Linked DNA regions of Prochlorococcus marinus CUG1416. Each later gene encodes a partner of the first gene's protein in a complex. Links are inferred from orthologs where the notes say so. Each region holds a gene or a part of one and is shown on either strand. Other genes may lie near its edges.

Region 1 (15,584 bases):
AATTCCTGAAAGAATTATCGAGCAAGCTGTTAAGGGTATGCTTCCACATAATTCTTTAGGAAGACAGCAATTTAAAAAACTAAAAGTTTATAAAGGGGCTGATCATCCTCATGCAGCACAGAATCCTGTATTATTGAATAGTTAATTTATAAAAATGAATAGTCAAATAAAAAACAAAGCTGTTTATTGGGGAACTGGAAGAAGGAAAACTTCAGTCGCTAGGGTACGCTTGATTCCTGGAAATGGACAAATTAAAATTAATGGGCGTTCCGGTGATGATTACTTAAACTTTAATCCTCTGCATTTAAATTCAATTAAAGCACCTTTGCATACTTTAGGCCTAGAAAATTCTTATGATATTTTCGTGAATGTTCATGGTGGTGGATTGACAGGCCAAGCAGACGCTATTAAACAAGGGGCAGCAAGAGCCCTTTGCGAATTATCTTCAGACAACCGAAAACCACTAAAAACTGAAGGCCATCTCAGTAGAGACCCAAGAGCAAAGGAAAGAAGAAAATATGGTCTTAAGAAAGCAAGAAAAGCCCCACAATTCTCTAAACGTTAAAGGAATTTAATTATGCCAAAATCAGAAATCCACCCAAAATGGTATCCAGATGCAAAAGTTATTTGTAATGGAGAAGTTGTAATGACGACAGGCTCTACTCAGCCTGAACTACATGTCGATGTATGGAGTGGTAATCATCCTTTCTTTACTGGAACTCAAAAAATTCTTGATACAGAAGGTAGAGTTGATAGGTTTATGAAAAAATATGGAATGGGTTCAGCTAATTCAGCTACATCAAAAGAGAAAAAAGAAGAAAAAGATTCTAATAAATAGAATTTTCAAAAATTAAGCATAATTTCAATTGGAATACTCAACACTAATTGCAAGGTTGAAAACTGCTTCAGATAGTTTTGAAAATTTGGAAGTGCAGCTTGCAGATCCTGACATAGCAAATGATCCTAAAAAATTAGAATCAATAGCAAGAGAAAGGTCAAAGTTGGAACCTTTAGTAATTGATTTTAATAAGTTGCTTGATACTGATAAGGAAATTAAAGATTCGAAAAATTTATTGAAAGAGAATAAAAATGATAAAGAGATGGAATCATTAATAAATGAGGAGTTAATTAATCTAGAGGAATTTAAGAATGAACTAATTCATAAAACCACAATCGCCTTATTACCTAAAGATCCAAGAGATGAGAGAAGTGTAATGTTAGAAATTAGAGCCGGTGCTGGAGGTAACGAGGCTTGTATTTGGGCGGGTGATTTAGCAAGAATGTATGAAAGATATGGACAAAAAATTGGATGGTCTGTAAAACCTGTTAGTGCTTCTGAGTCAGATATGGGAGGATTCAAAGAATTAGTTATCTCCGTTAAGGGAGATTCTGTATATAGTCAACTTAAATTCGAAGCTGGTGTACATAGAGTCCAAAGAGTTCCAGCTACTGAATCTCAAGGTAGAGTTCACACTTCTACGGCTACAGTTGCGGTCATGCCTGAAGCTGATCCTGTTGAGGTTAAGATTGATCCAACCGATTTAGAGGTTGGTACAGCAAGATCAGGAGGAGCCGGGGGGCAAAATGTTAATAAGGTGGAGACTGCTATTGATCTTCTTCACAAGCCCACAGGGATAAGAGTTTTTTGTACTCAAGAGAGATCACAATTGCAGAATCGTGAACGAGCAATGGAAATTTTGAGAGCTAAATTATATGAAATTCAATTAAAAGAAGCTAATGCCAAAGAGAGATCACAAAGGCTTTCACAGGTGGGAACAGGGGATAGGAGCGAAAAAATTAGAACTTATAATTTTAAAGATAACAGGACAACTGATCATAGATTGGGAACCAATTTTTCACTAGAACCTATTCTCGCTGGTCAATTGGACGAAGTTATTGATGCATGTGTAGCTCAAGAACAAAAGAGAATGATGGAAGATTTTAATAACGAAGGCAATTGAGATTTTGATTTTTAGATTGCAACGCCTATTACGTATTTACTCCATTCTTTATGCCTGCCAGAGTCAATTTGTCTTGTAGCCTCAAAATTAAGATTACTTAGTGGTCGGTAGGGACTTCGTTTTAAAGGCATATTTGCTTCTTCAGGGGTTCGGTTACCTTTTGCTACATTGCATCTAAGACATGCTGTAGTGACATTTTCCCAGTTATCAGTTCCACCTCTACTTCTCGGTAAAACATGATCTATTGATAAATCACTACCTCGGTAGTTACAGTATTGGCAACAATTATTATCTCTGAGAAGTATATTTTTTCTCGTTAGAGAAACTTCCCTAAATGGAATTTTCACATAATAACGAAGTCTTATAACTGTAGGTAATTTTCTGCCGCAATGTATTGAATAAGATTTATCCTCCTCTAAGCTTTCTGCTTTACCTTTGATCATTAAAATAACAGCCCTTCTCCAAGAAGTGATGTTTAAAGGTTCATAAGAAGCATTTAAAACTAGAGTCTGGCTCATGCCAAAATACTATTTACATGTCATGCTAACTGTATATTTAAATAAGCGCATATAATTGCGCAAAGTTAATGCAAATTCGGCAAACAAATCAGGGATTTAATTTTGATACATATCCAACTTTTGAAAAAGATATAGATCCAAAACAAAGAGCATGGATTGAAGTTAGAGCGAAAGCAATAGAAACAAATGTAAGGCAGTTAAGATCCAAATTAAGTAAAAGTTGTGAATTTATGGCAGTTGTTAAAGCTGATGGATATGGACATGATGCGAAATTAGTATCTGAATATGCTATCAAAGGTGGAGCTTCGCAATTAGGAGTTGCCACATTAAAAGAAGGGATTAAGCTTCGTTCTTCAGCGGTTAAAAAACCAATTCTTATCCTCGGAAATCTATATTCGAAAAGGGATTTAATAATATGTTTTAAAAATGATCTTATGCCAACTATCAGTAGTATAAGAGAATGTTTAATTTGCAATAATATTGGGAAGCACTTTGGGTTGAAATTTGCTTTACATCTTAAAGTTGATACTGGAATGTCAAGATTAGGATTTGAAATTAATAAATTTGTTCAGCAATTTGCAAAAATAAAATCTTTTGAAAATATTTCTATAGAAGGAATATATAGTCATTTATCATCTGCAGATGAACATAACTCATTAGATCCTAAAAGTAGGACACAATTACAGAGGCAGAAGTTTCAGGAATTATTAAATCAAATTAACGTTGATAGAAATTACAAAATCAAGATTCATTTGGCTAATTCTGCGGGCATGCTTCTTACTAAAGATTTTCATTTCGATATGGTACGTGTTGGGCTATCTATGTATGGATATAGTCCTATAGTAAAACTTGATAAAAATTTATCGCTTAAACCAGCTTTGTTTTTGAAGGTCAAAGTAGCTTTTATAAGAATTATTGATGAAGGAGTAAGTGTAAGTTACGGAGGAAAATTTGTAAGTAGTAGAAAAACTAAGTTAGCTGTATTAAGTATTGGTTATGCAGATGGAGTCCCAAGAAATCTTTCAGGCAAGATACACGTTATACATAATAAAAAACTTTATCCCCAAGTTGGATCTATTACTATGGATCAAATGATGGTGGACATAACAGATTCAAATGAAATTGAAATTGGTAGTACCATGGTATTACTAGGATCTGATGGAGACAAAACAATTTCTCCTGTTGATTGGGCAAGAGAATCTAACACTATCCCGTGGGAAATTCTTTGTTCTTTTAAAAATAGATTGCCAAGAGTTCAAGTTGATTAGACATTGCGATAAAATAAAAAATTTTGAATATTTGCAAAAAAATTGATAATGTATAAGAACTGGAGAGGTGGCTGAGTGGTTGAAAGCGGCTCCCTGCTAAGGAGTTACAGGAGGTAACTTTTGTCGAGGGTTCGAATCCCTCCCTCTCCGTAGAATTAGAAGTTCAAGTAGTCCAATATTGTCCAAAAACAGATGAAATTCCCAAAAATAGGGGATTTTTTTCCTAGAGGTATTCATATCGTCCCATATGAAAATTAAATTAGGGGTAACGGTTAGGGTCACGGAATACGTAATTTCACCAAAAAATTGCTTTAGAAGTGTAAATAAGTAATTTAGAAGAGTAGAGGTTATTTATTTAGGTTCATTGTCTTTTTCCCGACTTATTTCTTAGTGGTAACTAATATTACCTTTTAGGTATATTTTAAGATTTATTTTAATTATATAAATTTACTTCTGCTAAAGTTATCAAAAAAAATTATGGTTAATCTCGTAATTACTAAAGATTAATTAATAAAAGATTTTGTTTTAATGCAGGAGAAAGCATTTACTAATTTGAAAATTCTATTAATTGTTTTAGATGAAAAATTTTACAAGTAATAATTTTAAAATAATAACTGGAACTACAATAGTTCTTTTAGGTTTTCTTTTTGATACGAACCTTGTAGTTAAAGCTAATACTTGTCAGGAAAATCCAGATACTTTTCCAAGTAGTTGTATGAAAACGCCAGTAATTTATAAAACCAGAATTTATGAACTTGGATTATGTACTGATGACCCTCTATCAGGTACAACAGGAAGCGGCAACAATATTACATCAGATTATGAAATTGATTTATCAACTTGTGCTAAAACATTTGAGGCAGAGAATGGAACCTTGGTTGACCTCTCAACAATAGGAGCTCCACAAGCTCTTATTGGCAAGGATACAAGACCACCTGTTGGAAATTATCCATATGCATATGTAAAATTAAGTAATACCTTTGTTCTTAAAGGTAGTCAATTAATAAATGATGTACCCTTTTATTCTAGTTCAGATGGAACTGCAACTAAAGTTCTTTCAGAATATACAGAATGGGGTAATAAAGTAATAGATTTTGAAAAAGGGGTAGAATGTGAACCCCTTGCAAATAATAGGAAAATGGCTTCAGTGGATACTTATACTTCTGGTGATGTGGTAGGAACAGTGAAAGCTGTTCTTTCTCATATAACTAGTGGAAATTTTGTGGCTACTACTCCAGAACAATGTGGAACTTCTAATCGAGTTTTTGGTAGTTTTAAACCTACAAATCCAGTAATAATAACTACCTCAACTAAAGGGTTAGAAGTAAGCTTTACTATCAAAAACAAAGGGTTAGCCGTTGTACCGTGGAGCGGTATGGATGATAGTGAAGTGGGATATTTTAGTACAGGTCCATTTTTACCTTCTTTTACTACATTTGAATAAATAATCATCTTTGATATATAACTTTTAAGTCTGAAATCATCAACTTTTGAAGTCATATTAAGGGTAACGAATGGGGTAACAGAACCTCTAAATTTCTAAAAAATCGCACTATCTTGTCCCATTTCATCCCATTTTGTCCAAAACAGACAGGCTTCCCTTCACTCCCTCTCCGTATTTTATTAGTTTCAGATAACGTCAGAAAGGGTCAAAATAATTGCAGTTAAAAGAATTAGAGCAACTTATGATTTGTTTTTTATAGGTTAGATTGTTAATCCAAACCCAAATTTGTTGTCGGAAATGTTATCGGAAAAAAATTTGCACAAAAAACCCCACTACAGACGCAGTAGTGTGGTGTCCAGATTTAATTGCAAAAAGTTCGATATTTAGATTTTCAAAAAAAATCTCACAAAGTTGAAGTGCAAATTGTTATGCGTTATAAAAGAATTGAGAACTTAAGTGATCATCTACAAAGCAATTTTCACAAATAAGAATGACATTATTTAATAAATTCTCGATTAACGAGATCTTACTCTCAAGCAAAGAGGCATATCAAAAGGAACTCAATAACAAAGATGTGGTTTCACAAATAGGAAAGTCATTATTTAATAAATTCTCGATTAACGAGATCTTACTCTCAAGCAAAGAGGCATATCAAAAGGAACTCAATAACAAAGATGTGGTTTCACAAATAGGAAAGTCATTATTTAATAAATTCTCGATTAACGAGATCTTACTCTCAAGCAAAGAGGCATATCAAAAGGAACTCAATAACAAAGGTGTGGGTTCACAAATAGGAAAGTAATTAGATTGCCTCCTTAAAGAATGGTTCAAGTGTTGTCGGAAAAATGTTATTTTCTCTATCTTCTATTATGACTATCCTTGCAATACCTAGACATAGAGGTGTTCGCATAATCCATCCCTCTCCGTAATTAATTTAGAAGAATTTCTTAATTTATTTTTTACAATAAGTCAAGATTAATATTTTTAAGGTCATTAATAGAACTTAAAATTATGTCAGCACCAGCTTTTTCTAGATTTTTTTCGTATAAATTACGTTCTTTTGATAGGGTTTTTAAATGTAAATGAGGGGGAGATATGCCAATACTTATGAATTTCTGAGATGGTATTTCCTTTCTAGCGTTTATAACTGTATTTATATCTGCAATAGTATCTCCTACATATGCAATGGGAATATTAGATGCGCCAAGTTTATCTCCAAGAAGCTTTTTTGATAAATTAATAAAACCTCTTGGATCAGGCTTATCAGGGGCATCTCCCATAGAGATTAATGGTGGTGATTTAAGTCCAAGTCTTTTTTCTAAAACAAATTTTGCTGAAGCAGACTCTGCACCACTCACAAAACCCCAAATTATTCCATTGCTTTCTAATAAATCAAAAAACTTTTTATCTACTAATAACTCCTCATTCGTTATAAATCCAGACCAATACTTACTATCTTTATTTGGATCTCCTCCAAAGTAAAACTTTTCAAAACATTTAACGATTTCTTCTCTTGGGGGTATTTCAAGGTTTAAATTCTCCTTTCTTTTACATCTTTTTATAAGCTCTAAACTTAAATCCCAGTCATTATTCCAAATCCCTTCATTTTTGGCATTATCAATATCTACATAACTTGGCTCCCACCCAGAAAATTTGTAAACTGTTTTTTTTAATGCAAGTCTATAACTATTCTCAACGCTGCGTATAACACCATCTATGTCAAATAAAATTAAACCAATATTTTTCAATGAATTTTTATTCCTTTTTATAAAAGATTAGTATTCTTATTAAAAAAAAGCAAAAACAAATGTTTAGCTAATTTACTTTTTATCTAAACTTAATTTTGTAAATATCCTCTGGGAGTGAGAAATATTTCATCTACTAACTTAGTTTGAGAATTGCCAATAATAATGATTGATAACATATCAACCTCTTTAAAAGGAATTCTGTTTAAAGTAAAAAATTTTTTGGATTGGTTTTCTCTCCCAACTTGTCTAGCTATTAAAACAGGAGTATCCTCATGCCTAGATTTCAAACATATATCTATTACACTTTTTAGCTGCCAATTTCTTTCAATAGATTGAGGATTAAATAAAGCTATTACAAAGTCACCTACCAGAGCTCCTTCAATTCTTTTTTCTATTAACGACCATGGAGTTAATTTATCACTTAAGCTTATTGAACAAAAGTCATTCATTAGTGGTGCTCCACTAAGAGCAGCCGCTAATTGAACGCTACTTATACCAGGATGTACTTCAAAGTAAGGTCTATATTCTTTTTTGATTTTTTGAAGTAACTCCAAAAGTAAACCAGCCATTCCATAGAATCCCGATTCACCTGACGAAATTAAAGCTACTTTTATTCCTTCCTCGGCTAATGTAATTGCTTTAACGCATCTTTCCTTTTCCTGAGTAAGTTTACTTTCAACTAAAACTTGGTCACTCCTTTTTAAGGGTTTAATCAAATCTAAATACATCTTATATCCAATCCAAACAGTACATCTTGAAAGTGCTTTTCTTGCATTATTGGTTATGAAGGAGATATCTCCAGGCCCACTTCCAATAATATGAATTTCGCCATTTGTTGGATAATATTGATTTTTTGATTCTGCTACAGCGATAGTTACTGCACCTGATTTAATTGTTGGAAAATCTTTACCTTTAAAGATTCTTTTTTCTTCTAGTAATTTTGATTCTCCTCCTGCTGCCAGTAAGCAAGAAGCTTCTGCTACAGAAGGGGTGCCAATTTCATTTTGCACAACAATTGAAGGATTTGGAACAATTATTTTTGAAAGATCTTCTTTAGAAAAAAACTTGATAGGTAACTTATTTTCCTCAGCAAGTTCTAAAATTCCTTTCTCATCTTTTTTAATATCAACAGTTGCAAATCCCGCAATTGAATGCCGTGATAAATTTCTTGACTTCAAGAAATTATTTAATGAACTTGCTATTAATTCTTTGCTGGTATTTCTCTCACAACCAATGCCAATCCATAATACGGGAGGATGCCAAGTCGTTTCATGATTTTCAAATATGCTCACATGAAATGTAGAATCTGGTTTTTCGGCTTCTTTTATACAAATTTGATTAATAGTCTCTCCTGATTCTGAAGTTTTCCATAAATTATTACCAGATAATTGTTCGCAAAATATTTCTTCGTTCTTAGCTTGATTTATTACTAGTTTTGACCAGTCCTGTATTTTCCCTGATCTTTTCCAACCCCATTGATTCCCAAATGAATCAAGACTTAAGAAGCTTTGATCATTTGAATTATTAGTTTCAATAATTTGGCCCCCAAATAAATTAGAAATTTGATCCGCGATATTTTTTGTATTTGATTGATGAGAACCAATTAAAGGGACTATCTTAGAACATTTGTTATCTATGACGATCACGCCCGGATCTTGCTCTTTAGAGGTTAAAAAAGAATTTATTAAACGTATTGATGCACCAATTGAGCCTATGAAAATTATTAAATCTAGTTCTGGCCATTTTTTAAGTAAAATTTCCTTAGGCTTTTGTATTTTTACAAGATCATTTTCTATATCATCATTTTTTGAAGAGCTTGCTATATATATCTCGTTAACAAATTCGGTTTTTTGAAGTCTTTTTAAAATTTCTTTTGAATTACTAGATAGACCTATTGCGATTCCTTTCAAATCAGAAATTATTGTTTGTTATGTTGCAATTATATACTGTCAATGTATTTGAAAAATTTTATGAGAAATATAAAAAAAAAATTAAGAAATTTATATAAAATCTGAGTAGCAATACTCATATTTCACTCATAGAAAAGAATTTAACAAAATATTCATATAGTAACAATCATTAGAACATTTGTTACGTTAATGCATAACGAAAGATCTTTGGCTTATTATTTTTGAAACGAATATCTAAAGTTCCGAATGATTTCGTTTTCTTGAACCTTATTATTAAAAATAAGTGCAAGAATCAATCTATCGGCTTTAATGTCAATTATTTTCGAGGTGCTAGATGACCATCAGCCCACCAGAAAGTGGAGAAAAAAACAAGAAAGTTTTGGAAGATCCTGTAAAGGCTGACCCAAGACCTATTGATTTTGCCAAATTAGATAAGCCAGGTTTCTGGTCAACTAAATTATCTAAGGGTCCAAAAACCACAACTTGGATCTGGAATTTACATGCAGATGCACATGATTTTGATGTGCATACAGGCGATGCTGAAGAAGCAACAAGAAAAATCTTTTCAGCTCACTTTGGACATCTTGCAATCATTTTTATATGGATGAGTGCTTCTTTTTTCCATGGAGCAAGATTTTCAAATTACACAGGCTGGTTAGCTGATCCAACTCATGTTAAACCAGGCGCTCAGCAAGTTTGGGCAGTTGTTGGCCAAGAAATGCTTAACGGTAATCTTGGTGCGGACTACAACGGGATCCAAATAAGCTCTGGAATTTTCCATATGTGGAGAGCTTGGGGTATTACTAACGAAAGTGAGTTAATGGCTCTAGCTATTGGTGCAGTAATAATGGCTGCTCTTATGCTTCATGGAGGAATCTATCATTATCATAAGGCGGCACCAAAAATGGAATGGTTCCAAAATGTTGAGTCAATGCTTAATCATCATATTGCAGGTTTGGTTGGGCTTGGATCATTAGCTTGGGCAGGTCATTGTATTCATATTGGCGCCCCAACAGCCGCATTGCTTGATGCGATTGACGCTGGATCTCCTCTAGTCATTAATGGTAAAGAGATAGCAACTATTGCTGATATGCCAATGCCTCACCAGCTTTGTGATCCACAAATAATTGGTCAGATTTTTCCTGGTTTAGCTAGTGGAGTTGGTAATTTCTTTAGTCTTAATTGGTTCGCTTTCTCAGATTTCTTAACTTTCAAAGGTGGTTTGAACCCTGTTACTGGAAGTTTGTGGATGACTGATATTGCACATCATCATTTAGCTTTTGGTGTAATTGCGATAATTGGAGGTCATTTATATAGAACTAACTATGGAATTGGTTCAAGTATGAAAGAGATATTAGAAGCTCATCAAGGAGATCCAATATTATTCCCGGCACCAAAAGGTCATCAAGGTCTTTTTGAGTTTATGGCTGAAAGTAGACATGCACAGCTATCTGTAAACCTTGCAGCTCTAGGTTCTCTTAGCATCTTGATTTCTCATCATATGTATGCGATGCCTCCATATCCTTATATAGCGACTGATTATATGACAGTCCTAGGTTTATTCACACATCATATGTGGATAGGAGCTTTATTTATAGTTGGAGCTGGAGCGCATGCTGGCATAGCGATGGTTAGAGATTATGATCCAGCAAAACATATTGATAACGTTTTAGATAGAATTTTAAAAGCTAGAGATGCCTTAATCAGTCATCTTAACTGGGTTTGTATGTGGCTAGGTTTCCATAGTTTTGGACTTTATATTCATAACGATACTATGAGAGCTTTAGGTAGACCTCAGGATATGTTTAGTGATACTGCAATTCAACTTCAACCAATATTTGCTCAATGGATTCAAAGTATTCAAGCTTCTGCTGTAGGAACTTCAATCTTAGCTGGTACTCCTGAGGGACTACCTCAAAAAGCTTTAAGTGAAGTTTTCAACGGAAGTTTAGTTGAAGTAGGTGGAAAAGTAGCAATAGCTCCAATTCAACTTGGCACTGCTGATTTGATGATCCATCATATTCATGCTTTCCAAATACATGTAACCGTTTTAATACTACTTAAAGGAGTACTTTACGCAAGAAGTTCAAGACTCATCCCTGATAAGGCTTCGCTTGGATTTAGATTTCCTTGTGATGGACCTGGAAGAGGTGGTACATGTCAAGTCTCATCTTGGGATCATGTATTCTTAGCTCTTTTCTGGATGTATAACTGCATATCAATAGTTATATTCCACTTCTCTTGGAAAATGCAAAGCGATGTTTGGGGACTAACAGGAGGAAACTTCTCTCAAAGTGCTATTACTATTAATGGCTGGTTAAGAGATTTCCTATGGGCTCAATCATCTCAGGTACTTACTAGTTATGGTGAAGCTATTAGCATGTATGGATTGATGTTCTTAGCAGCACACTTCATATGGGCATTTAGCTTAATGTTCTTATTCAGTGGAAGAGGTTATTGGCAAGAATTATTTGAATCAATAGTATGGGCTCATAACAAGCTTAAAGTTGCCCCAACAATACAACCAAGAGCTCTTTCAATTACTCAAGGTAGAGCTGTTGGTGTAGCTCACTTCCTTCTCGGAGGTATAGCAACTACTTGGGCTTTCTTCCATGCACGACTATTTGGCTTAGGCTAAATAACCTGAACTTCACCTTTTTAATTCAATGGCAACAAAATTTCCATCATTTAACCAGGGTCTAGCTCAGGACCCTACAACCCGCCGAATATGGTACGGAATAGCAACAGCTCATGACTTTGAGAGTCATGATGGAATGACCGAAGAAAAGCTTTATCAAAAGCTTTTCTCAACACATTTTGGTCATCTGGCAATTATTGCCCTTTGGGTAGCTGGTAACCTATTCCATGTAGCTTGGCAGGGTAACTTTGAGCAATTTGTACTTGATCCAACTCATGTCCGTCCAATTGCCCATGCAATTTGGGATCCTCATTTTGGAGCAGGAATAACTGAAGCAATGACACAAGCTGGAGCTAATGGCCCAGTTAACATAGCTTACTCAGGCCTTTACCATTGGTGGTACACAATAGGTATGAGAACTAACGAGCAACTTTTCCAAGCTTCAATCTTTATGAGCATTTTAGCTTGTTGGGTTTTATTTGCTGGTTGGTTACATTTACAACCTAAATTCAGACCTACACTTGCTTGGTTTAAAAACGCTGAGGCCCAGTTAAACCATCATTTATCTGTTTTATTTGGTTTTAGTAGTATTGCTTGGACAGGACATTTAGTTCATGTAGCTATTCCTGAATCAAGAGGACAGCATGTTGGTTGGGATAATTGGTTAACAGTTCTTCCTCATCCTGCAGGCTTGGCTCCTTTCTTTACACTTAATTGGGGAGCATATGCCCAAAATCCTGATTCTTTAAATCAAGTATTTGGAACTTCAGAAGGTGCTGGAACCGCAATCTTTACTTTCTTAGGAGGACTACATCCTCAAAGCGAAGCTTTATGGCTTACTGATATTGCACATCACCATATTGCAATTGGTTGTGTTTTTGTAATTGCAGGCCATATGTATAGAAATACTTTTGGAATAGGACACAGCCTCAAAGAAATTACTGAAGCTCATAATACTAGACACCCAAATGACCCTCATAAAGGTAGTTTTGGAATTAGTCATGATGGAATTTATGAGACAGTAAATAACTCCCTACACTTTCAATTAGGTTTAGCTTTAGCATCTCTTGGTGTTGCCACTTCTCTAGTTGCTCAACATATGGGAGCTCTTCCTTCATATGCTTTTATTGCGAGAGATTACACTACACAGTCAGCTCTATATACTCACCATCAATACATAGCTATGTTCTTAATGGTTGGAGCTTTTGCTCATGGAGCTATTTTCTTTGTACGTGATTATGATCCAGAATTAAACAAAGATAATGTTTTAGCTAGGGTTTTAGGAACCAAAGAAGCACTAATAAGTCACTTAAGTTGGGTAACAATGTTGCTAGGATTCCATACTCTTGGAATTTATGTTCATAACGATGTAGTTGTAGCTTTTGGAAATCCAGAAAAACAAATTCTAATTGAACCTGTTTTTGCTCAGTTTGTTCAAGCTGCTCAAGGTAAAATGATGTATGGCTTCGATGCTTTATTATCTGATCCTACGAGTTCTGCAACAATAGCAGCAAACTCTATGCCAGGAAATCACTATTGGATGGATCTAATTAATAGACAAGATGCTTTAAGTTCTTTCTTACCAATTGGTCCAGCTGATTTCTTAGTTCATCACGCTATTGCACTCGGACTACATACAACAGCACTAATACTCATTAAAGGAGCATTAGATGCTAGAGGTACAAAATTAATTCCTGATAAAAAGGATTTAGGATATGCTTTCCCTTGCGATGGTCCTGGAAGAGGAGGTACTTGTGATAGCTCTTCATGGGATGCTATGTACCTAGCAATGTTCTGGGCATTAAATCTCATGGCATGGGTCACTTTCTACTGGCATTGGAAGCACCTAACAATTTGGCAAGGTAATGTGGCTCAATTTAATGAATCAGGGACCTACTTAATGGGTTGGTTTAGAGATTATCTATGGCTCAATTCCTCACAGTTAATTAATGGATATAATCCATTTGGAGTTAATTCATTATCTCCTTGGGCCTGGATGTTCCTATTCGGCCACCTAGTTTGGGCTACAGGATTTATGTTCTTGATCTCATGGCGTGGTTATTGGCAAGAATTAATTGAAACATTAGTTTGGGCTCATCAGCGCACACCGATAGCAAACCTTGTTGGATGGAGAGATAAGCCAGTTGCTCTATCAATTGTTCAGGCAAGATTAGTAGGCTTAGCTCATTTCACGATTGGAAACATACTTACATTTGGTGCATTTGTAATTGCATCAACTTCAGGTAAGTTTGGTTAAAATCTCTTTAAATAATACAAATCACCACATTTGTGGTGATTTTTTTTTGTTTATTTTCTTTTTCTAAATTAAGTTAAAATTATAGAATTATTATCAAATAAATATGTCAAAAATAAACCAATTCATCTCTATTATTATTCCCGTTTTCAATGAAAGTGAGAGTATTGTTTTTTTATTGGATGAAGTTAAAAGTGTAATGGCAACTAATAAATTAAATTTTGAATTGATTGTTGTAAATGATGGTTCTCAAGACAATACTCAAAGAGTATTAGAAGAACTAACTCTAAAAATCAAAGAATTATCAGTTATTTGTCTTCGCAAAAATTATGGACAAACTGCAGCAATGGCTGCAGGTTTTGATAATTCTAAGGGTGATATTGTCCTTACTTTAGATGGTGACTTACAAAATGATCCAAATGATATTCCTAAATTGATTGCTGAAATTAATTTAGGCTACGATTTGATATGTGGATGGAGGTTTGACCGAAAGGATAAATTGCTTAATAGGAAGATCCCATCAAAAATAGCAAATAAATTAATAGCTAAGGTAACAGGTTTAAAGTTGCATGATTATGGATGTTCATTAAAAGCTTTTAAAAAAGAAATAATAGATGATATTAAACTATATGGTGAACTTCATAGGTTTTTACCAGTTTTAGCAAATATTGAAGGAGCTAGAATTAAAGAAATTAAGGTTAATCACAGAAGTCGAAAATATGGATCTAGTAAATATGGAATTGATAGAACTTTCAGAGTTTTAATGGATTTATTAACTGTTTGGTTTATGACTAAATTTTTGACTAGACCTATGTATGGATTTGGTTTTGTTGGAATTATAAGTATTTTTATAAGTCTTTCAATGACTTCTTACTTGTTAATTATAAAAATATTGGGAGATGACATTGGAAATCGCCCTATGCTTATGTTTGCACTCATATTAGGAATTGCTGGGGTTCAGTTATTTAGCTTTGGATTATTAAGTGAACTTTTAATAAGAACATATCATGAAAGTCAAGATAGACCAATTTACAGAATTAGAGAAATTCAAGGTAAAACTAAAAATGCAACTCTTACTTAAAATTTCTTATTAAGTTAGCTGAAATCTCAACTACTTCAGGAGAAGTATCTTTTAAACCTCTTCTAAGAATAGGCAATATTGATTTGTCATCTAATTTCTCTGCAATTTTTAAAGCTTTTAATTTATCTTCTTTATGGCTTTGAAAAAGTTTAAACATTGTATTTCTTAGAGCCTTTTTATCAAATGCTGAGTATATGTTATCTTCACGCTTGTAAGAAAAACTATTCTTTTTAGATATATTATTTTTATTATTATTTATAAGTTTATTTGAAGATAAGTTTTTAAAATTTATTGCATTTTTAAACTGTCTTTTTTTAAAAATTAATAGTAAAAATACAATAAAAATAATGAGTAATATTGCGAAAAAATTTAACATGTAAAAAGTTAATAATTTTTATATCATCCAGTAATAAAATTAACACTATTTATCAGATAAATACTAAAGTGTTTAAAGATGTTAAACGAATTATGTCATCTGAATTTTCAAATCTTCTGCCTTCGGTCTTTGTCCCCATGATTGGCTTGGTAGCACCTGCTATTTTTATTGTTTTAATAGGCAGATTTATAACGGCTACTGAATAAAAATTAATTATCACATTATCCTTTTTTTAAAATGAGCGATTCACAAACACCATTAGGAGCCAATCCTAAATTTCCAGAAAAATATATAGATCAAAGTGTCCTGCCTACAGATATTGGTATCGCAGAACAATGGGCTGTTAAAACTGTTGCTGATCCGTTTGTTGGGAATTTGGCTACCCC
Region 2 (15,424 bases), on another replicon or contig:
TAATCTTTTCCCTGTGTATTTCAATAAAACAATCAAATGCTTTGCCTCATGAATGGGTTGGAGTCCCTAAAAGTGAATATGGAGAACAGTTATGGGATAGACAAAGTATTAAAAGGAATGAGGATGGTTCTGTGAGAGTATTGAGTAAATTTATTCCCAAGACAAAAACTGAAATTACTAAGGATATTCTTTACACAATGGATATAAATTGTTTTGAAAAGTCATTTAGAGACGTTGATGTCTCTATAGATCAAGTAAATAAAAATTTCAATGATTTAGCTGATTGGCAAGATCCAAATGGAGATAAATTGATTTTGGGCGTTATTGGTCAGGTCTGTAGAGTCGAAAACTAAGAATTTTCAATTATAAAAAATAAAATTACAAAAAAATCACGAGTCCCCATGTCATGAAAGTATAAAACCCCTTCTAGGAAGGGGTTTTAAAGGTGCCAGGACCCAGATTTGAACTGGGGACACGGCGATTTTCAGTCGCCTGCTCTACCAACTGAGCTATCCCGGCTCTAACCTATATACTTTAAATTAAGATGTGTAGTTTGTGAAACCCTTTTCATTAAAAATTTTATATCTTTATCAAATATCAAAAATTATTATTTTGAATTAATCGCTAATAAGGCAGTACCAAAAGAAGTGGTTTTATTACAAGAAAATATTGGTATATTTATAATTTTTTCTCTTATTTTTCTCCACTGAGGGTTTTTTGAACCTCCACCAATAGTAATAATTTTTTTTGGCAGTGAACCGGTTAGTTTGCCTAGTTCTTCCCATCCTTTCAATTCGATCTTAGCTAGCCCCTCAAATAATGCATGTAAATAAAGTGAGTCGCTTACTGGTCGAGGGCCAAGTATCGGCTCTAAATTAGAATTATTAACAGGAAATCTCTCTCCTTTACTATTAAGAGGTAAAAGATCCAAATAAGTGTTTTTCGATGGATTAATTTGTCGACTGAGTTCCTTTATTTCTAAATCAGAAAAGAACTTAGACAAGATGCCGCATCCAGCATTTGATGCTCCTCCACATATCCAATCGTCGTTTACTCTATGGATTGTAATTCCCTGTTTTTTTATAGGGTTATCAATAATTTTTTTAACCACTATTGTTGTTCCTAAAACTGTGAGACCATCTTCTTTCCCTAAACCTGCAGCTATTAAACCTGCATTAGAGTCAGTGGTGCCTGAGGTTAATATTAATTTCTTATTGAAGTTAAATCTCTCTGCCAAATCAGAATTTACTTGTCCAATAATTTTTCCACTTTTTACTATATGCGGTAGGCATTTTTGCCATGAAGTATTGAGATAGCTTTTTGGCCACGATTCTTTTTTTAGATCCCAACCAAGTTTTAGATTATTACCTTCTTCTCCATGAGTCCAGTCTTTTAAAAACCAACCAGTGATCCAATCAGATTGATGTCGTAAAAGTATATTTGTCCCGTATTTATCTATTAGTTTTAATGCTTTAGCAAGACTACTGTATGGAGTTCGCAGATGATCTTCTCCAAAAGTTAAGGATTCAAGAAGGATCTTATGTTCAATACATGCTTGGTCATAAGGTATTGCTTCTCCTATCGGATCTCCTCGCAAATTGGATGCTATTAAAGTTCCTGAGGTGCCGGAGATAGCCAATTTATTAAGGTTAATTTTTACCTCAATAGGTAAATTCACTAAGAGATTTTCACAAGAATTGATCCAAGAATTTGGATTTTTAAAGCTGTATGAATAAGGTACTGAATTTGAATATACTAATTTCTTATTAGGATTAATTATTGATATTCTTGCACCACTCGTTCCAAAATCTAACCCTCCATAAAAATTATCAGGCATAGAAAAAATATTTATAAAAAGATTTTGGAAGCCTCTGCTAATTTGGCTGCTTTTTCTTCTACATTTTCCCAAGGCAGCTCAAGATCTCTTCTGCCAAAATGTCCATAGGAGGCTGTCTTTCTAAAAAATTTTCCTCCCATTTTTTTTGGTAGATTTCTTAAGTTAAATTCTTTTATTATTGCTGCGGGTCTTAAATCAAAGTGCTCTTTAATTAGCTCAGTCAAATTAGCTTGTGAAATAACACCAGTATCAAAAGTTTCCACGAGAATGGAAATTGGTTTTGCTACTCCAATTGCATAACTTAATTGTACTTCCGCTTTTTTTGCCAGTTTTGCCTTAACTATGCTTTTAGCTACATAACGTGCTGCATAAGCGGCTGATCTATCTACTTTTGTGGGATCTTTGCCAGAAAATGCCCCACCTCCGTGTCTAGCATATCCACCATAAGTATCTACAATAATTTTTCTACCAGTTAGCCCAGCATCTCCTTGAGGCCCGCCTACGACAAATTTCCCCGTGGGGTTTACTAGAAATCTTGTTTTGCTAATGTTTGGTTTGATTTCTAAATCTTCAGTAGCAGGATTTACAACATGCGTCCATAAATCTTCCTTTATTCTTTTACGAATTTCTTCTTCGTTTGTTATTCCATCAATCTCAGGATTATGTTGAGTTGAAATTAAAATCGTATTAATAGAGACTGGCACCCCTTTTTCGTAATCAATGCTTACTTGAGTTTTACCATCAGGGAGTAGATAATTAAGGACTTCTTCATGTCTCACTTTGGCAAGTTGAATAGCTAATCTATGAGCTAAGCTAATCGGTAAGGGCATTAATTCAGGCGTCTCATCACATGCATAGCCGAACATTATGCCTTGGTCACCAGCTCCGGTATTATCTTCCAAGTCATCGTTAACATCATCTGCGTCGTTCACTCCTTGTGAAATATCTGGTGATTGCTCGTCAAGTGCTACTAAAACAGCACAACTATTTGCGTCAAAACCCCCTGCTCTATAGCCTTCATATCCAATTTCTTTAATTACATTTCTAACAAGTTTTATGTAATCGACTTTTGCTTTTGAAGTTATTTCTCCAGTAAGTAGACAAAGACCCGTGTTAACGACAGTTTCGCATGCAACTCTGCTTTCTGGATCTTCTGTTAATAAAGCATCTAAAACCGCGTCACTAATTTGATCACATATTTTGTCAGGGTGACCTTCAGTTACTGATTCAGAAGTGAAAATGAAATCACTCATTTATATATAATTTGTAAATATTAAACTTTATAATAATTTAGACTGTCGTTAGTAATCAATGATTGTAAATTTAGAAATGCTTGTTTAAAGATAAATAACCCTTTAGGTGCGATATCAAAGGGCAACGTAAATTAAGTGAATTTAAACTGTTTCAGCGGAAGCTGTGGCTATTTCCTCATTATCGTCAGTTTGTTCAAATAACATTTGCTTATATTTCGCAGCCATTTCTTCAGCTTTATTAAAAACTTTTTGAGGGTCGGTTAGCATATCGCCTGGCTCAGGTTCAAGTGCTTTTGTAGATAATGAAATTCTTCCTCTTTCTGAATCAAGGTCAATTATCATAACTTTCATTTGGTCATTTACATTTAAAACATTATGAGGAGTTTCGATATGTTCATGACTGATCTCAGAAATGTGCAACAGACCACTAACTCCTCCAATATCAATAAAAGCTCCATAAGGTTTAATACCTTTAACAGAACCTACAACTACTTCTCCCACCTCAAGTCTATTCATTTTTTTCTCAACCAAAGCTCTTCTATGACTTAGTACTAATCTGTTTCTCTCTTCATCAACTTCAAGAAATTTTAAAGGTAGGTACTCACCTTCTAAGTCATCTTTAATTTTTCGAGCACTTATATGAGAACCTGGGATAAAACCTCTTAAGCCTTCAACCCTCACAAGAGCTCCACCTCTGTTTGTCGCAAAAACTTCAGAATAAATAGTTGCATCTTCTTTTTGCAGTTGTCTAACTCTTTCCCATGCCCTTTGATATTCAATTCTTCTTATAGAAAGTGCTAATTGGCCATCTTCATTTTCTTCACTCATTATGAAAAATTCTCTGCTTTCTGAAGGTTGTAAAACATCATTTAGTCCTTCAACTTTATTTATTGAAACCTCCTGAACAGGCATAAAAGCAGCCGTCTTGGCACCTATATCTATCATGGCTCCTTTGGGTTCTAGAGCAAAAACGGTACCTTTTACTAGATCGCCAGGCTTGAAGTTATAATCATACTTACCCAATAGTGATGCAAATTCTTCTTGAGTGAATCCTGCATTATCAAAATCCGCATTTGTTCTACTAGAGGAAGAATCTGCGGAAGGAATATCTTTATTTTCGAATGATAACTCTTCCTCCTTTTGGGATAATGCATCATTATCTAATTCAGACGAATTTTTAATTTCTTTATCTTCAGAAAGTTCTTGAATTGTTTGGGAAGAATTTTCGTTCATTTGTTGCATCGCAGACTACCAAAGGTAGTTAGAAAGGAATGCTACTAGCCTGCAAACTAATAGCAAAAAATCATTTGTGTTATGTATTCTACACTTTAGGATGCTGAATTTTATAAAATTGAAGCTAATTGGTTTTTTGAAGTTCCTTTTAGAGATTCAAGAGTAGAAATAAAATCTTTTACCCCATTAAATTTTCTATATACAGAGGCATATCTTATATAGGCAACTTCGTTTTCCTTCCTAAGATTTTTAAGTATTAATTCTCCAATTTGTGAAGATTTAATATCTTTATTAGAATCCTGTATGATTTGTGATTCAATCCCATCTACAAAATTAATAATTGCTTCACTAGTGAAGGTGGTTTTTTCGCAAGCTCTTGATATGCCAGTAAATAATTTTTGTTTATCAAATAATTCTCTGCCCCCATCTTTTTTTATTACTGAAACTGGCATTGTTTCAACTCTTTCATAAGTTGTAAATCTAAAGTTGCAATTTAAGCACTCTCTCCTTCTGCGAACACTTTTACCACTATCAGCAGATCTTGATTCCAAAACTCTGCTATCTGTATTTTGACAGGTTGGACACTGCATGTAGTGAATTAATGTGAACTTTAACTCTTATAGTAGAGCAATATTTTCATTATGAAAAGTAAAAAAAAACCTCTTGATTAAAGAGGTTTTTTTTCTAAGTTCATTTTCTATCAAATTTAGGTGGATCTCTAAAGGCGACAGCAAAGAATAACGTGACAACTGCGAGAGTTAAAATAAGAACGTAAGCAAAAGCTTCCATAAGATTAAGTAATAAAGTTTAGTTTAAACCCTTCCTGGGATTCTTCTTGTGGTTTCGTCACCAAGCTTCTTGAATAAACCAAATTCAACTTGGTCACCAATCTCAGCGTCAATACCAGCAAAGGAATTTCTGTAAAGAGTTCTTGAAGCATGCCACCAGTGGCCAAACAAGAATAGCAATCCGAAACATAGATGTGCATATGTAAACCACGCTCTTGGAGAGCTTCGGAATACACCGTCAGATTTATAGGTTTCTCTGTCGAACTTGAATGCTTCTCCAAGCTGCGCCTTTCTAGCTAATCTTTTAACTACTGCAGGATCAGTAAATGTTTGCCCATTTAGGTCACCTCCATAAATAGTTGCAGTAACGCCAGTTTGTTCAAATGAATACTTTGCTTCAGCTCTTCTAAATGGAATATCAGCTCTTACATTGCCTTCTTTATCTTCTAGTATCACGGGGAAGTTTTCAAAGAAGTTAGGTATTCTTCTGACTTCTAAATCGTTACCTTCCTTGTCTTGAAAAGCAATGTGACCTTGCCAACCAGTTGGTAAGCCATCACCATTAACTAGAGCTCCAACCCTGAATAATCCTCCTTTCGCAGGACTATTTCCAACATAATCGTAGAAAGCTAATTTCTCTGGAATGGATGCATATGCCTCTTCTCTAGTGGCACCATTATCTATAGCAGTTTGAACCCTTCTATTAATTTCAGTTTTGAAATAGCCTGAGTCCCATTGATATCTGGTAGGACCAAATAACTCGACTGGTGTTGTCGCTGAACCATACCACATTGTTCCTGCAACGACAAAAGATACAAATAGCACAGCAGCTAGAGCACTAGCTAGAACTCCTTCAAGACTTCCTAGTTTTAATGCTCTATAAAGTCTTTCTCCAGGTCTATTTGTAATGTGAAAAATACCTCCAATGATACCCATAAGTCCAGCCGCAATATGATTTGCAACTATCCCACCTGGATTGAAAGGATTAAATCCGTCTACTCCCCAGGAAGGGGCTACAGGCTCTACATGACCAGTTAGACCATAAGGATCAGAAACCCAAATACCCACGTTTGCACAATGAAATGCTCCAAATCCAAAACATGTAAGTCCGGCTAGAAGAAGATGAATTCCAAAGATTCTTGGCAGGTCCAGAGCAGGCTCACCTGTTCTTGAATCTTCCCATAAATCTAAGTCCCAGTAAGTCCAGTGCCATATAGAGGCCAGCATCAATAGTCCACTAAATACTATGTGTGCTGCTGCAACCCCTTCAAAACTCCAGAATCCAGGATCAACTCCTGTAGCACCGGTGATATCCCATCCGTTCCAACTACTTGTGATACCTAGTCTTGCCATGAAAGGCATAACGTACATTCCCTGTCTCCACATTGGATTGAGAACAGCATCAGAAGGATCAAAAATGGCTAATTCATAAAGAGCCATAGAACCGGCCCAGCCGGCTAATAATGCAGTATGCATAAGATGCACAGCAAGTAGTCGACCTGGGTCATTAATAACTACTGTGTGAACTCGATACCAAGGCAATCCCATCGGTTAATTTCTAGTAACTATGCTGAATAAACAGCTAAACATCACGATAGTAAGGGTTTTTTAGTCTTTGAGGGATTTTTGTAAATAAATTTATTTTCTTGCTAAAATTGGGTAAATCAGTTTGTATCACTAGGTTTACAAGGAATTTTTGACTAAAAATTGTTAATATTTTGGTCACAATTCTCAAACTAAAACGCCAAAATAGGAAAAATAATTAAAAAAATGGCAACTATCAGATTCATCCGTGAGGATTTAGAGGTTCAATGCAATCCTGGTGAAAATTTAAGGGAACTAGTAATGAAAGAGAACTTACAACTTTATGGATTAAAAGGGATTTTAGGAAATTGCGGAGGGGCAGGGCAATGCAGTACTTGTTTTATTTCAGTTGAAGGAGGAAACAAAAATTCTTTGAGCCCTCTTACTTCTGTTGAAGAAGAAAAACTCAAAAATAGACCAGAAAATTGGCGACTTGCATGCCAAACATTAATAAAATCATCTACAGTGATTTTAACAAAACCACAATCTGCACCCTCAAATTTAGAAGAACTTAAAAAAATTAGTGAAAATAAAAAATTACCTCGCTAAATTGTTTAAGACTGTTAATCAGTTGATAAAATTTGTTGATTTTTCCACTTTATTTCAAGTTATATGTCTATAGTCTTAATACCTAATAGAACTGTTAACTAAATGGAAACAACTAATTTTGGATTCATAGCTAGTCTTTTATTTGTAGGGGTGCCAACAATATTCCTCATAGGCTTATTTATTTCTACTCAAGATGGCGAAAAATCAAGCTTCTTCTCCGACTCTAGTAAAGGTAGGCTTGGCCCAAAACGCTAAAATTTTCTTAAATGCTTAGCATTTCTGTAAAAGAATTTTTATTTTGGAAAAAAAAGCAACTTTCTAAAGGAGGAGATAATCAATCTTTTGCTCTTTTACTTGACTGTATAGGCGGTGTCTCCAATAGTGATCTAAGCCTATTGGGTATAAATCCTGAGAACAAGATATATTTAAAAAAAAACTTAGACCATCTAGCATCTATTTGGGAAGATCATTTATTAAGTTGTTCTCCTATCCAATACCTTTGTGGGATAACTTTTTGGAGGGATTTAAAATTACAAGTCACAGATAATGTACTTATCCCAAGGCCAGAGTCAGAACTCATAGTTGATATTGTCTTCAAGATATTTGGAAAGAAATCACAAAAAGTATTTTTTGCTGAATTAGGAACTGGATCAGGTGCTATCAGTATTGCATTGGCATTAGCGTATCCATTGTGGGATGGAATAGCAACTGATATTGATCAAGATGCATTAGAAATAGCCAAAAAAAATTATATAAATGCTTCTCAACATTCAAATTTAAAATTCTTTTGCGGACATTGGTGGACCCCTCTTGAAAGTTATAAAGGCAAATTAGATCTCGCTATTTCAAACCCGCCATATATTCCTCAAGATACTTATGAAAAATTGCCCAAAGAGGTTAAAAATTTTGAACCAAAAATTGCTTTATTAGGCGGTGAAGATGGTTTGAAACATATTCGGGAAATTATTCAAAACGCACCATTATTTTTAAGAGAGAAGGGATGGCTAATTTTAGAGAATCATTATGATCAAGGTGAAAAAGTAAAACAAATATTTATTAACAATAATTTTAAATCAGTAGAAATTGTGAATGATCTTTCAGGTGTTGGAAGGTTTACCATTGGAAGATATAAATAAATTATTATTGGTAAATAATCTAAATGAATTTAATAAACTGCAAATTAGCTTTGAAGACGCTTAAAAGTGGTTTACCTATAATTTTCCCAACAGATACTTTACCTGCAATTGGATGCTTGCCAAAATTTTCAAAAACTATTTATGAGTTTAAAAAAAGAGATAGAAATAAACCCTTAATTCTCATGGGATCAGAACAGAAACAATTAATCGATTATGTTCACGAATCAGCTAAAGAAGATTTCGAAAATATAGCTTCAAAATATTGGCCTGGAGCTCTGACAATGATTATTCCTTCTTCAGAACAACAGACTCCAATTCTCACAAGCAAGGATCTTACTCTTGGGTTGAGAATCCCAAATTCATATATGGCTCAATCTCTCATGAAAGAAACAGGACCATTGTTAACTTCAAGTGCAAATATTTCAGGCTTCAAGGGTTCAATTACAGCTGAAGGTATTTCTATAGACTTCCCTTCTGTAGAAATTCTGGGACCTATTCCATGGGAAAAAAGGAGTGGGAAAGCCAGTACTATAATCTCTTGGAAGAAAAGTGGCGAGTGGATGCTGATTAGAAAAGGGGAAGTGTTAGTTAGGGAATTGCATTAATGTTTGTATTATTGTTTTTTGTTTTATTAATTCAATTTTTTACTTATTGGATATTTGAACCCGTTACATCTTTTGTAGAGTATGCTCTTGAAATAAGATTATTACCTAGCATTGCTATATTCAGTTTGATTTTATTATTTTCGGCAAAAAAATATTGAACATAATTAAATAAACCAAAATGCCGGCTAACAGATTTGAACTGATGACCTTCGCTTTACAAAAGCGCTGCTCTACCGCTGAGCTAAGCCGGCATAATTACTATCTTACAATTAAGGAGGGTCAATCATTAGTATTTTTTTTAGCTTTTTAAAATTTATTACTTTTTGATATCTTTATCACTTTTTTCATTCTTATCATTTTTTTTATACTTTATTTCTCCTGAAACAGTTCTTTTGATTGGTAAATTGGCTACTAATGCAGTCATTCTATCCTCCGTCTCTAAGCTTACTGCCACATCTTCAAAATCAATCTCAACATATTTTGCAACAACATCGAGAATTTCTTTCCTCATTTTGTCCAAAAGATCAGTTGTTAAAGAATCCATATCAACTCTGTCATGAGCAAGTACAAGCTGTAATCTTTCCCTAGCTGTGTTTGCACTAGCAGTTTCTCTTCCTAGTAACTTGTTTATAAGGTCTCTGAGGGTCATCATTTTAAAAAACCTTTGTTTGCATTAATCTCATGAATTTATCTTTAAGACTTTTACCTTCGTTTGTAGGGTCAATAATTGGTACATCCTTTCCTGTAAGTCTTTGGGAAACATTCAAATAACATTTTTTTGCAGGAGATTTACTATCAGTAAGTGTAAGTGGTTCTCCTCTATTTGTACTTATTATTACTTGTTCATCCTCTAAAACAATACCTAACAAAGGTAAAGAAAGGATACCTTGAACATCATCGATAGATAGCATTTCTTGATTAGCCATCATGTTAGGGCGAACTCTATTGATTACAAGCTGGATAGGCTTAATATCAGAAGTATTAAGAATCCCTATTACTCTATCGGCGTCACGAACTGCAGATAATTCCGGGTTGGTAACAACAATAGCTTCTTTACAAGCTGCAAGGGCATTTTTAAAGCCATCTTCTACTCCAGCAGGGCAATCTACTAAAACAAAATCAAATTTCTCACTAAGTAGCTCACTAATTTTCTTCATATCTTCGGGCTTCATCCAATCCAACATCCTAGGATCACCTGCAGGAAGAAGAGCAAGATTAGGTTCCTTTTTATGTCTAACCAATGCTTGGTCAAGACGACAATTTTTGTCTAGAACATCTTGAGCTGTATAAATAATGCGATTTTCTAATCCTAGAAGAAGATCTAAGTTTCTTAAGCCAAAATCAGCATCTAATACAGCAGTCCTTGCTCCACTGTTGGCAAGTGCTATGCCTAGGTTTGCAGTTAGAGTGGTTTTACCAACTCCACCTTTACCTGAACAAATTAGTATTGTGCGAGTATTTTCCGCCACGAATTTAGTGATTTTTCAAATGATAAGGCCAGTTGCAGAAAGTTAAATATTTTAAATATTAAGTAATTCTTAAATTTATCGAACTTGGATTGATTTATTTCAAATGATTGATTAATTTTTACTTTCTATTATGTATGGCTTGATAATTATCGTCTGTTTATCTATTAGAGCAATTTCTGGATAATGATGATTGGGCTTATCTTTTGGACCAATAGCTATGACATCTGCAATTCGTAACTGTAAAGGGTTTAAATAAAGTGATGCAATAGAGGCATTTTTATCTCCACCCTGGCCTGCGAAGGCGATCCCTAGTAATTTGCCCCAAACGTAAATATTCTTCGTAGCGGAAACTATGGCTCCAGGATTAACGTCTCCAATAATGCAAAGGTTTCCATTTGAAGATATTCTGTCACCTGATCTTACGGTTCCTTCGTGAAGAATATCGTCTTTCTTTTTTGAATTGACTAAAAGTAACTTATTTCTAATCTCTTGCTCTTTAACAAAAGTTGAATCTATTTTTAAAGAGTTTCCAGCTAATACTGTATATCGATTATTTGAGTAAATGCATAAAGAATAAATATTAAATTTTTCAAAATGATTTTTTAATTTTAATAATTGATGAGAACTTATTGATTCATTGATTGCGTAAATTTTTGCTTCCAGAGGTCCTTTCATGGAAGTAAATTGTTTAAAAGTTTCATGGACATTATCTAAATCTCCCAAAGAAAAAATTTCTAAATATTTATTTTTATTATTATTTAAAACGATTTCCATTTAATTTAATTTAGGGATTATTTTTTATAACTGAAATTTTATTGATAATCTCACTTTTGATTTCCTTGGGGTAAATAATAAGGGAACTCTCTTCAGATTTCATTAAAGTTTTTATTAATGCAGAACTATCTTCTAATGAGTTTTGATAAGTTCCATCCCATATTTTTAAAGCATTGTTAGATTCAAAACCTTTAAAAGATCTTTCTTTGATTCCACAAAATATTTCTGAATCATAATTATTCTTTTCACATAATTTCCTTGCAAATGCAAGGATTTTTAGCCTATCTATCTTACTTAAAAAACTTATGTCTGATGCCTTTAACAAATCTCTATCAATAAACATTTTGCATAGAGTAGAAAGCGGCTCGAAAGATTCATCTTTCCATCTAATTAAATGATAATAAAAAGTTATGTCATCATTTTTTATGAAATCATCAAAATCGAGATTTTGAGGTGAAAATATCCATTTATAAAGTGATCTATCTATCCATATTTTCTTTTCAAAATTATGTTTTATTGTGGATATTATTTTTTCCAGAATCCATGTTGATATTTCGTTTATTCTGTGATTGTAGATGGTTCTATACATTAAGTTTCTTAGTACTAAGAAATGCTCAATAGCGATAACTCCTTTTGGTTTGATTGCAATATTTCCATCAGGTGAAAAAGTAAGACCTGAAATAATTCTCTCTAAATCTACTAAGCCATATTTGGTACCTGTATTGTAACTGTCGCGTAAAAGATAATCGAGACGATCGCAATCTATTTCACTGCTAATCAATGTTTTTAAAGGTTTTGAAAATAGTTGTTTTGATCCAAATAATTCCCCGATTTGTCTAGGTAATTCGTTGTCATAATTTTTGAGTATTGAATTAATTGGAGAATAATCTTTAACTAAGTTTTGAGACCATTGTTCGTGATTGTGATCGAATATTGCTTCACTGGTATGGCTCAAAGGACCATGACCTAAATCATGTAATAGAGCTGCTCCATAAAGAACAAATTTATTTTCACAAAATAAAGATTTACTTTCAATTAATCTCTGATATATTTTTCTTGCGATACAAAAAACGCCAATTGAGTGAGTAAATCTGCTCGATTCTGCACCATGAAAAAGTAATGATGCCGCACCTAATTGTTTTATTCTTCTTAATCTTTGAAAAGCAATTGTATCAATTAATTCCATAATCATTAATTCTTCTGGCTTCTCTGAATTAAATACTATTTCTTTGTGAATTGGATCATGAAATATTCTTTTAATACTCATAGTGTTTAAAATTTTTTATTTATAAATACTTTTACTATTTCAGGCTTATATTACTTCATTGTTTAATTCAATCGTCTTAGTCGAAACTTCTTCTTTTTCTAGAAGTGAATCCAAAAATAATTCTGCATTTCTTACCCATTTATCGTCAGAACTTCCATATTCACTTACATCCGGAAGATCGAGTAACTTATCAGGTTTCATGCCTTGTCCTTGGATATTATTACCTTTGGGAGTTAAATAACTAGCTACTGTAATGGCTATTCCACTGTCTTCTCCTAAACTTTTTAGGGATTGAATTAAACCTTTCCCATAGGTCTGTTCTCCCATGAGAATTGATCTGTCGTTATCTTGTAGAGAACCTGCAAGTATTTCACTTGCACTCGCAGTCCCTTTATTCACCAAAGTTACCATTGGGCCATCAAAAGATGTCTCTTTTTGAGAAATGATTGCATCTTTGATTCCATTTCTATTTTTAGTCTCTACTATTGGTCTCTCACTCAATAATGAATCTGCAACTGCTATTCCTGAGCTTACTAGTCCGCCTGAATTATTCCTAAGATCTAAGATCAATCCTTCAACCTCTTTCTCTTTTAACTCTTGAAGAGCTTCTTCAACCTTTTTGGGTACGCTTTCACTAAATTGAGTGATCCTTAAATATCCTATTGTATGAGAATCGTCTCTTAATCGTTTTGTTCTAACTGGCCTGAGGTCTACTGATCTCCTTTCTAAATCTACCTCCTTAATGTCTCCTGATTCCGAAGTTATTTCAACTAAAACTTTAGTTCCTGATTCACCTCTTAATTTAGAAGCAGTATTTGCAAGGCCTAATTCTTCTGATGAAACTCCATCTACTTTATCTATAAAATCCCCGCTAACTATTCCAGCTTCTTCGGCTGGTGATCCCCCAAGAGTAGATATAACCTTGATTTTATTACTATTATCATCATCACCTAATTGAAGCCCAACACCATTAATCTCACTGCCAAAATTACTTGATTTCAATAGTTCATAATCTTTTGGGCGTAAGATTCTTGTATAAGGATCGTCTAGAGGCCTTAACATGTCTTCAATTGCCGAATAAGCCTCTTCACTTGTTTCAATTTGTTTCTGTAATGTTTTTTGCCTAATTCTCTTCCATTGGATTTCATCAAACTTTTCTGGGTCATAAAATCCCTCATTTACCAAGGTCCAAGCATCAAGTACTAATTGCTTGCTATCACTGAGAGCATCCACTCTTTCAATGCATAAAAAATTGGTAGAAAAAATGCTGACCATTAATACAGTGATCAATATTTTGAATGTTAAAAGTTTGTTAAAAGATGAATTCATTGGGTTAAGTGTTAACACCAAGTATAAGAATTTTAAGTAAGCTCTTTATATCAAAGCTAATTTTTTTTTGGATGGCTAATTCTTCATCTGTTTATGACTGGTTTCAAGAAAGGCTTGAAATTCAAGACATAACTGACGACGTAACTTCCAAGTACGTACCCCCTCACGTAAATATTTTTTATTGTTTAGGAGGCATAACTTTAGTATGCTTCCTAATTCAATTTGCAACAGGTTTTGCAATGACTTTTTACTATAAGCCAACAGTGACACAAGCCTATAGTTCAGTCAGTTATTTGATGACCGATGTAAGTTTTGGATGGTTAATAAGATCTGTTCATAGATGGAGTGCATCTATGATGGTTTTGATGTTAATCCTTCATGTTTTCAGGGTTTATCTTACCGGGGGGTTTAAAAGGCCAAGAGAACTTACTTGGGTTACAGGTGTTGTAATGGCAGTCATAACAGTTGCTTTCGGTGTCACAGGCTATTCTTTGCCTTGGGATCAAGTTGGTTATTGGGCAGTCAAGATTGTTTCAGGTGTACCTGCTGCAATACCAGTAATTGGTGATTTTATGGTTGAACTACTTAGAGGTGGAGAAAGTGTTGGACAATCAACTCTTACGAGATTCTATAGTCTTCATACTTTCGTATTGCCATGGTCGTTAGCAGTTTTCATGTTGATGCATTTTCTAATGATTCGTAAACAGGGTATTTCAGGTCCCTTATAAACAATTACAATTAAAATACAATCAGAGTCCCACATGTCTACGTTAAAAAAACCAGATCTATCTGATCCAAAATTAAGAGCAAAGTTAGCTAAAGGTATGGGCCATAATTATTATGGGGAACCAGCTTGGCCAAATGATTTATTATATATATTCCCAGTAGTGATTTTAGGTACTATTGCATGCGTAGTGGGATTAGCAGTTCTAGATCCTGCAATGTTAGGAGACAAAGCAAATCCATTCGCGACCCCCTTAGAAATACTTCCTGAATGGTACCTCTATCCAGTTTTTCAAATTCTTAGGGTAGTTCCTAATAAACTTTTGGGTATTGCACTTCAAACATTAATTCCACTTGGATTAATGATTTTACCCTTCATTGAAAACGTTAATAAATTCTCTAATCCCTTTAGAAGACCAATTGCGATGTCTGTTTTCTTGTTTGGAACTTTTCTAACAATATATCTTGGTATAGGTGCATGCTTACCTATTGATAAATCACTAACTTTAGGATTGTTTTAGGCTTAAATCTTAAACATATCTAGATCATTATTATCTTCTCTTAGAAAGTGATTCATTAATAAAAATCCAACAATCGTCCAAGTTTGATAGGTTCTAGATTGTTGACCTACCCAAGTACCTGTAGGTCCATCAAAATATTCTGCCCATTCTTGTTTAGGTAATTGATTAAGTTGACACCAATATGACTCCTCGATTAAAGATTTCATTTCTTCCATAAGAATTACATCATCAGAAGCATAATTTTTTTGATGTAAAAGAACAGCTGCTCCAAAAAACCAAAGTAAACTTGGCCAATGACCACCATTGTGGTAGCTCCAAGGCCAATTCTTTGGATCTGATCCAGTTTTGTTTTGCCA

The links.
Region 2: the proteins of prfA (region 1) and prmC are in contact, whole or in part, in a crystal structure (PDB 2B3T), measured with the Escherichia coli proteins. The link is inferred for Prochlorococcus marinus CUG1416 from one-to-one orthologs.

What each region holds. Positions count from the first base shown.
Region 1 is NZ_JAAORM010000005.1:406,582-422,165, reverse strand. What follows is about bases 1-2,913. They hold prfA (peptide chain release factor 1), read left to right. Parts: upstream 1-866; coding sequence 867-1,961; downstream 1,962-2,913. Other genes in these bases: alr (alanine racemase), read left to right, coding at 2,548-2,913; HA146_RS08530 (HNH endonuclease), read right to left, coding at 1,973-2,479; rpmE (50S ribosomal protein L31), read left to right, coding at 578-838; rpsI (30S ribosomal protein S9), read left to right, coding at 155-565; rplM (50S ribosomal protein L13), read left to right, coding at 1-145. Also shown: more of alr, read left to right, coding at 2,914-3,747; HA146_RS08515 (hypothetical protein), read left to right, coding at 4,325-5,191; HA146_RS08510 (hypothetical protein), read left to right, coding at 5,682-5,993; HA146_RS08505 (TIGR01548 family HAD-type hydrolase), read right to left, coding at 6,151-6,939; cobJ (precorrin-3B C(17)-methyltransferase), read right to left, coding at 7,029-8,849; photosystem I core protein PsaA, read left to right, coding at 9,184-11,487; photosystem I core protein PsaB, read left to right, coding at 11,516-13,744; HA146_RS08485 (glycosyltransferase family 2 protein), read left to right, coding at 13,848-14,822; HA146_RS09590 (hypothetical protein), read right to left, coding at 14,815-14,979; HA146_RS08475 (photosystem I reaction center subunit VIII), read left to right, coding at 15,291-15,404; HA146_RS08470 (photosystem I reaction center protein subunit XI), read left to right, coding at 15,436-15,584. UniProt on the Escherichia coli protein: Peptide chain release factor 1 directs the termination of translation in response to the peptide chain termination codons UAG and UAA.
Region 2 is NZ_JAAORM010000002.1:78,199-93,622, forward strand. What follows is about bases 6,693-9,445. They hold prmC (peptide chain release factor N(5)-glutamine methyltransferase), read left to right. Parts: upstream 6,693-7,510; coding sequence 7,511-8,380; downstream 8,381-9,445. Other genes in these bases: HA146_RS01690 (2Fe-2S iron-sulfur cluster-binding protein), read left to right, coding at 6,882-7,244; psbM (photosystem II reaction center protein PsbM), read left to right, coding at 7,347-7,499; HA146_RS01705 (L-threonylcarbamoyladenylate synthase), read left to right, coding at 8,404-8,985; minE (cell division topological specificity factor MinE), read right to left, coding at 9,302-9,445. In the rest of the region: HA146_RS01650 (hypothetical protein), read left to right, coding at 1-353; HA146_RS01660 (FGGY-family carbohydrate kinase), read right to left, coding at 608-1,837; metK (methionine adenosyltransferase), read right to left, coding at 1,849-3,090; HA146_RS01670 (30S ribosomal protein S1), read right to left, coding at 3,232-4,323; transcriptional regulator NrdR, read right to left, coding at 4,434-4,913; HA146_RS01680 (photosystem II reaction center protein T), read right to left, coding at 5,014-5,112; psbB (photosystem II chlorophyll-binding protein CP47), read right to left, coding at 5,136-6,659; more of minE, read right to left, coding at 9,446-9,637; septum site-determining protein MinD, read right to left, coding at 9,639-10,454; HA146_RS01725 (septum site-determining protein MinC), read right to left, coding at 10,566-11,228; HA146_RS01730 (HD domain-containing protein), read right to left, coding at 11,239-12,495; carboxyl-terminal processing protease CtpZ, read right to left, coding at 12,541-13,824; petB (cytochrome b6), read left to right, coding at 13,896-14,552; petD (cytochrome b6-f complex subunit IV), read left to right, coding at 14,586-15,068; HA146_RS01750 (glycoside hydrolase 100 family protein), read right to left, coding at 15,071-15,424. UniProt on the Escherichia coli protein: Methylates the class 1 translation termination release factors RF1/PrfA and RF2/PrfB on the glutamine residue of the universally conserved GGQ motif, i.e. on 'Gln-235' in RF1 and on 'Gln-252' in RF2.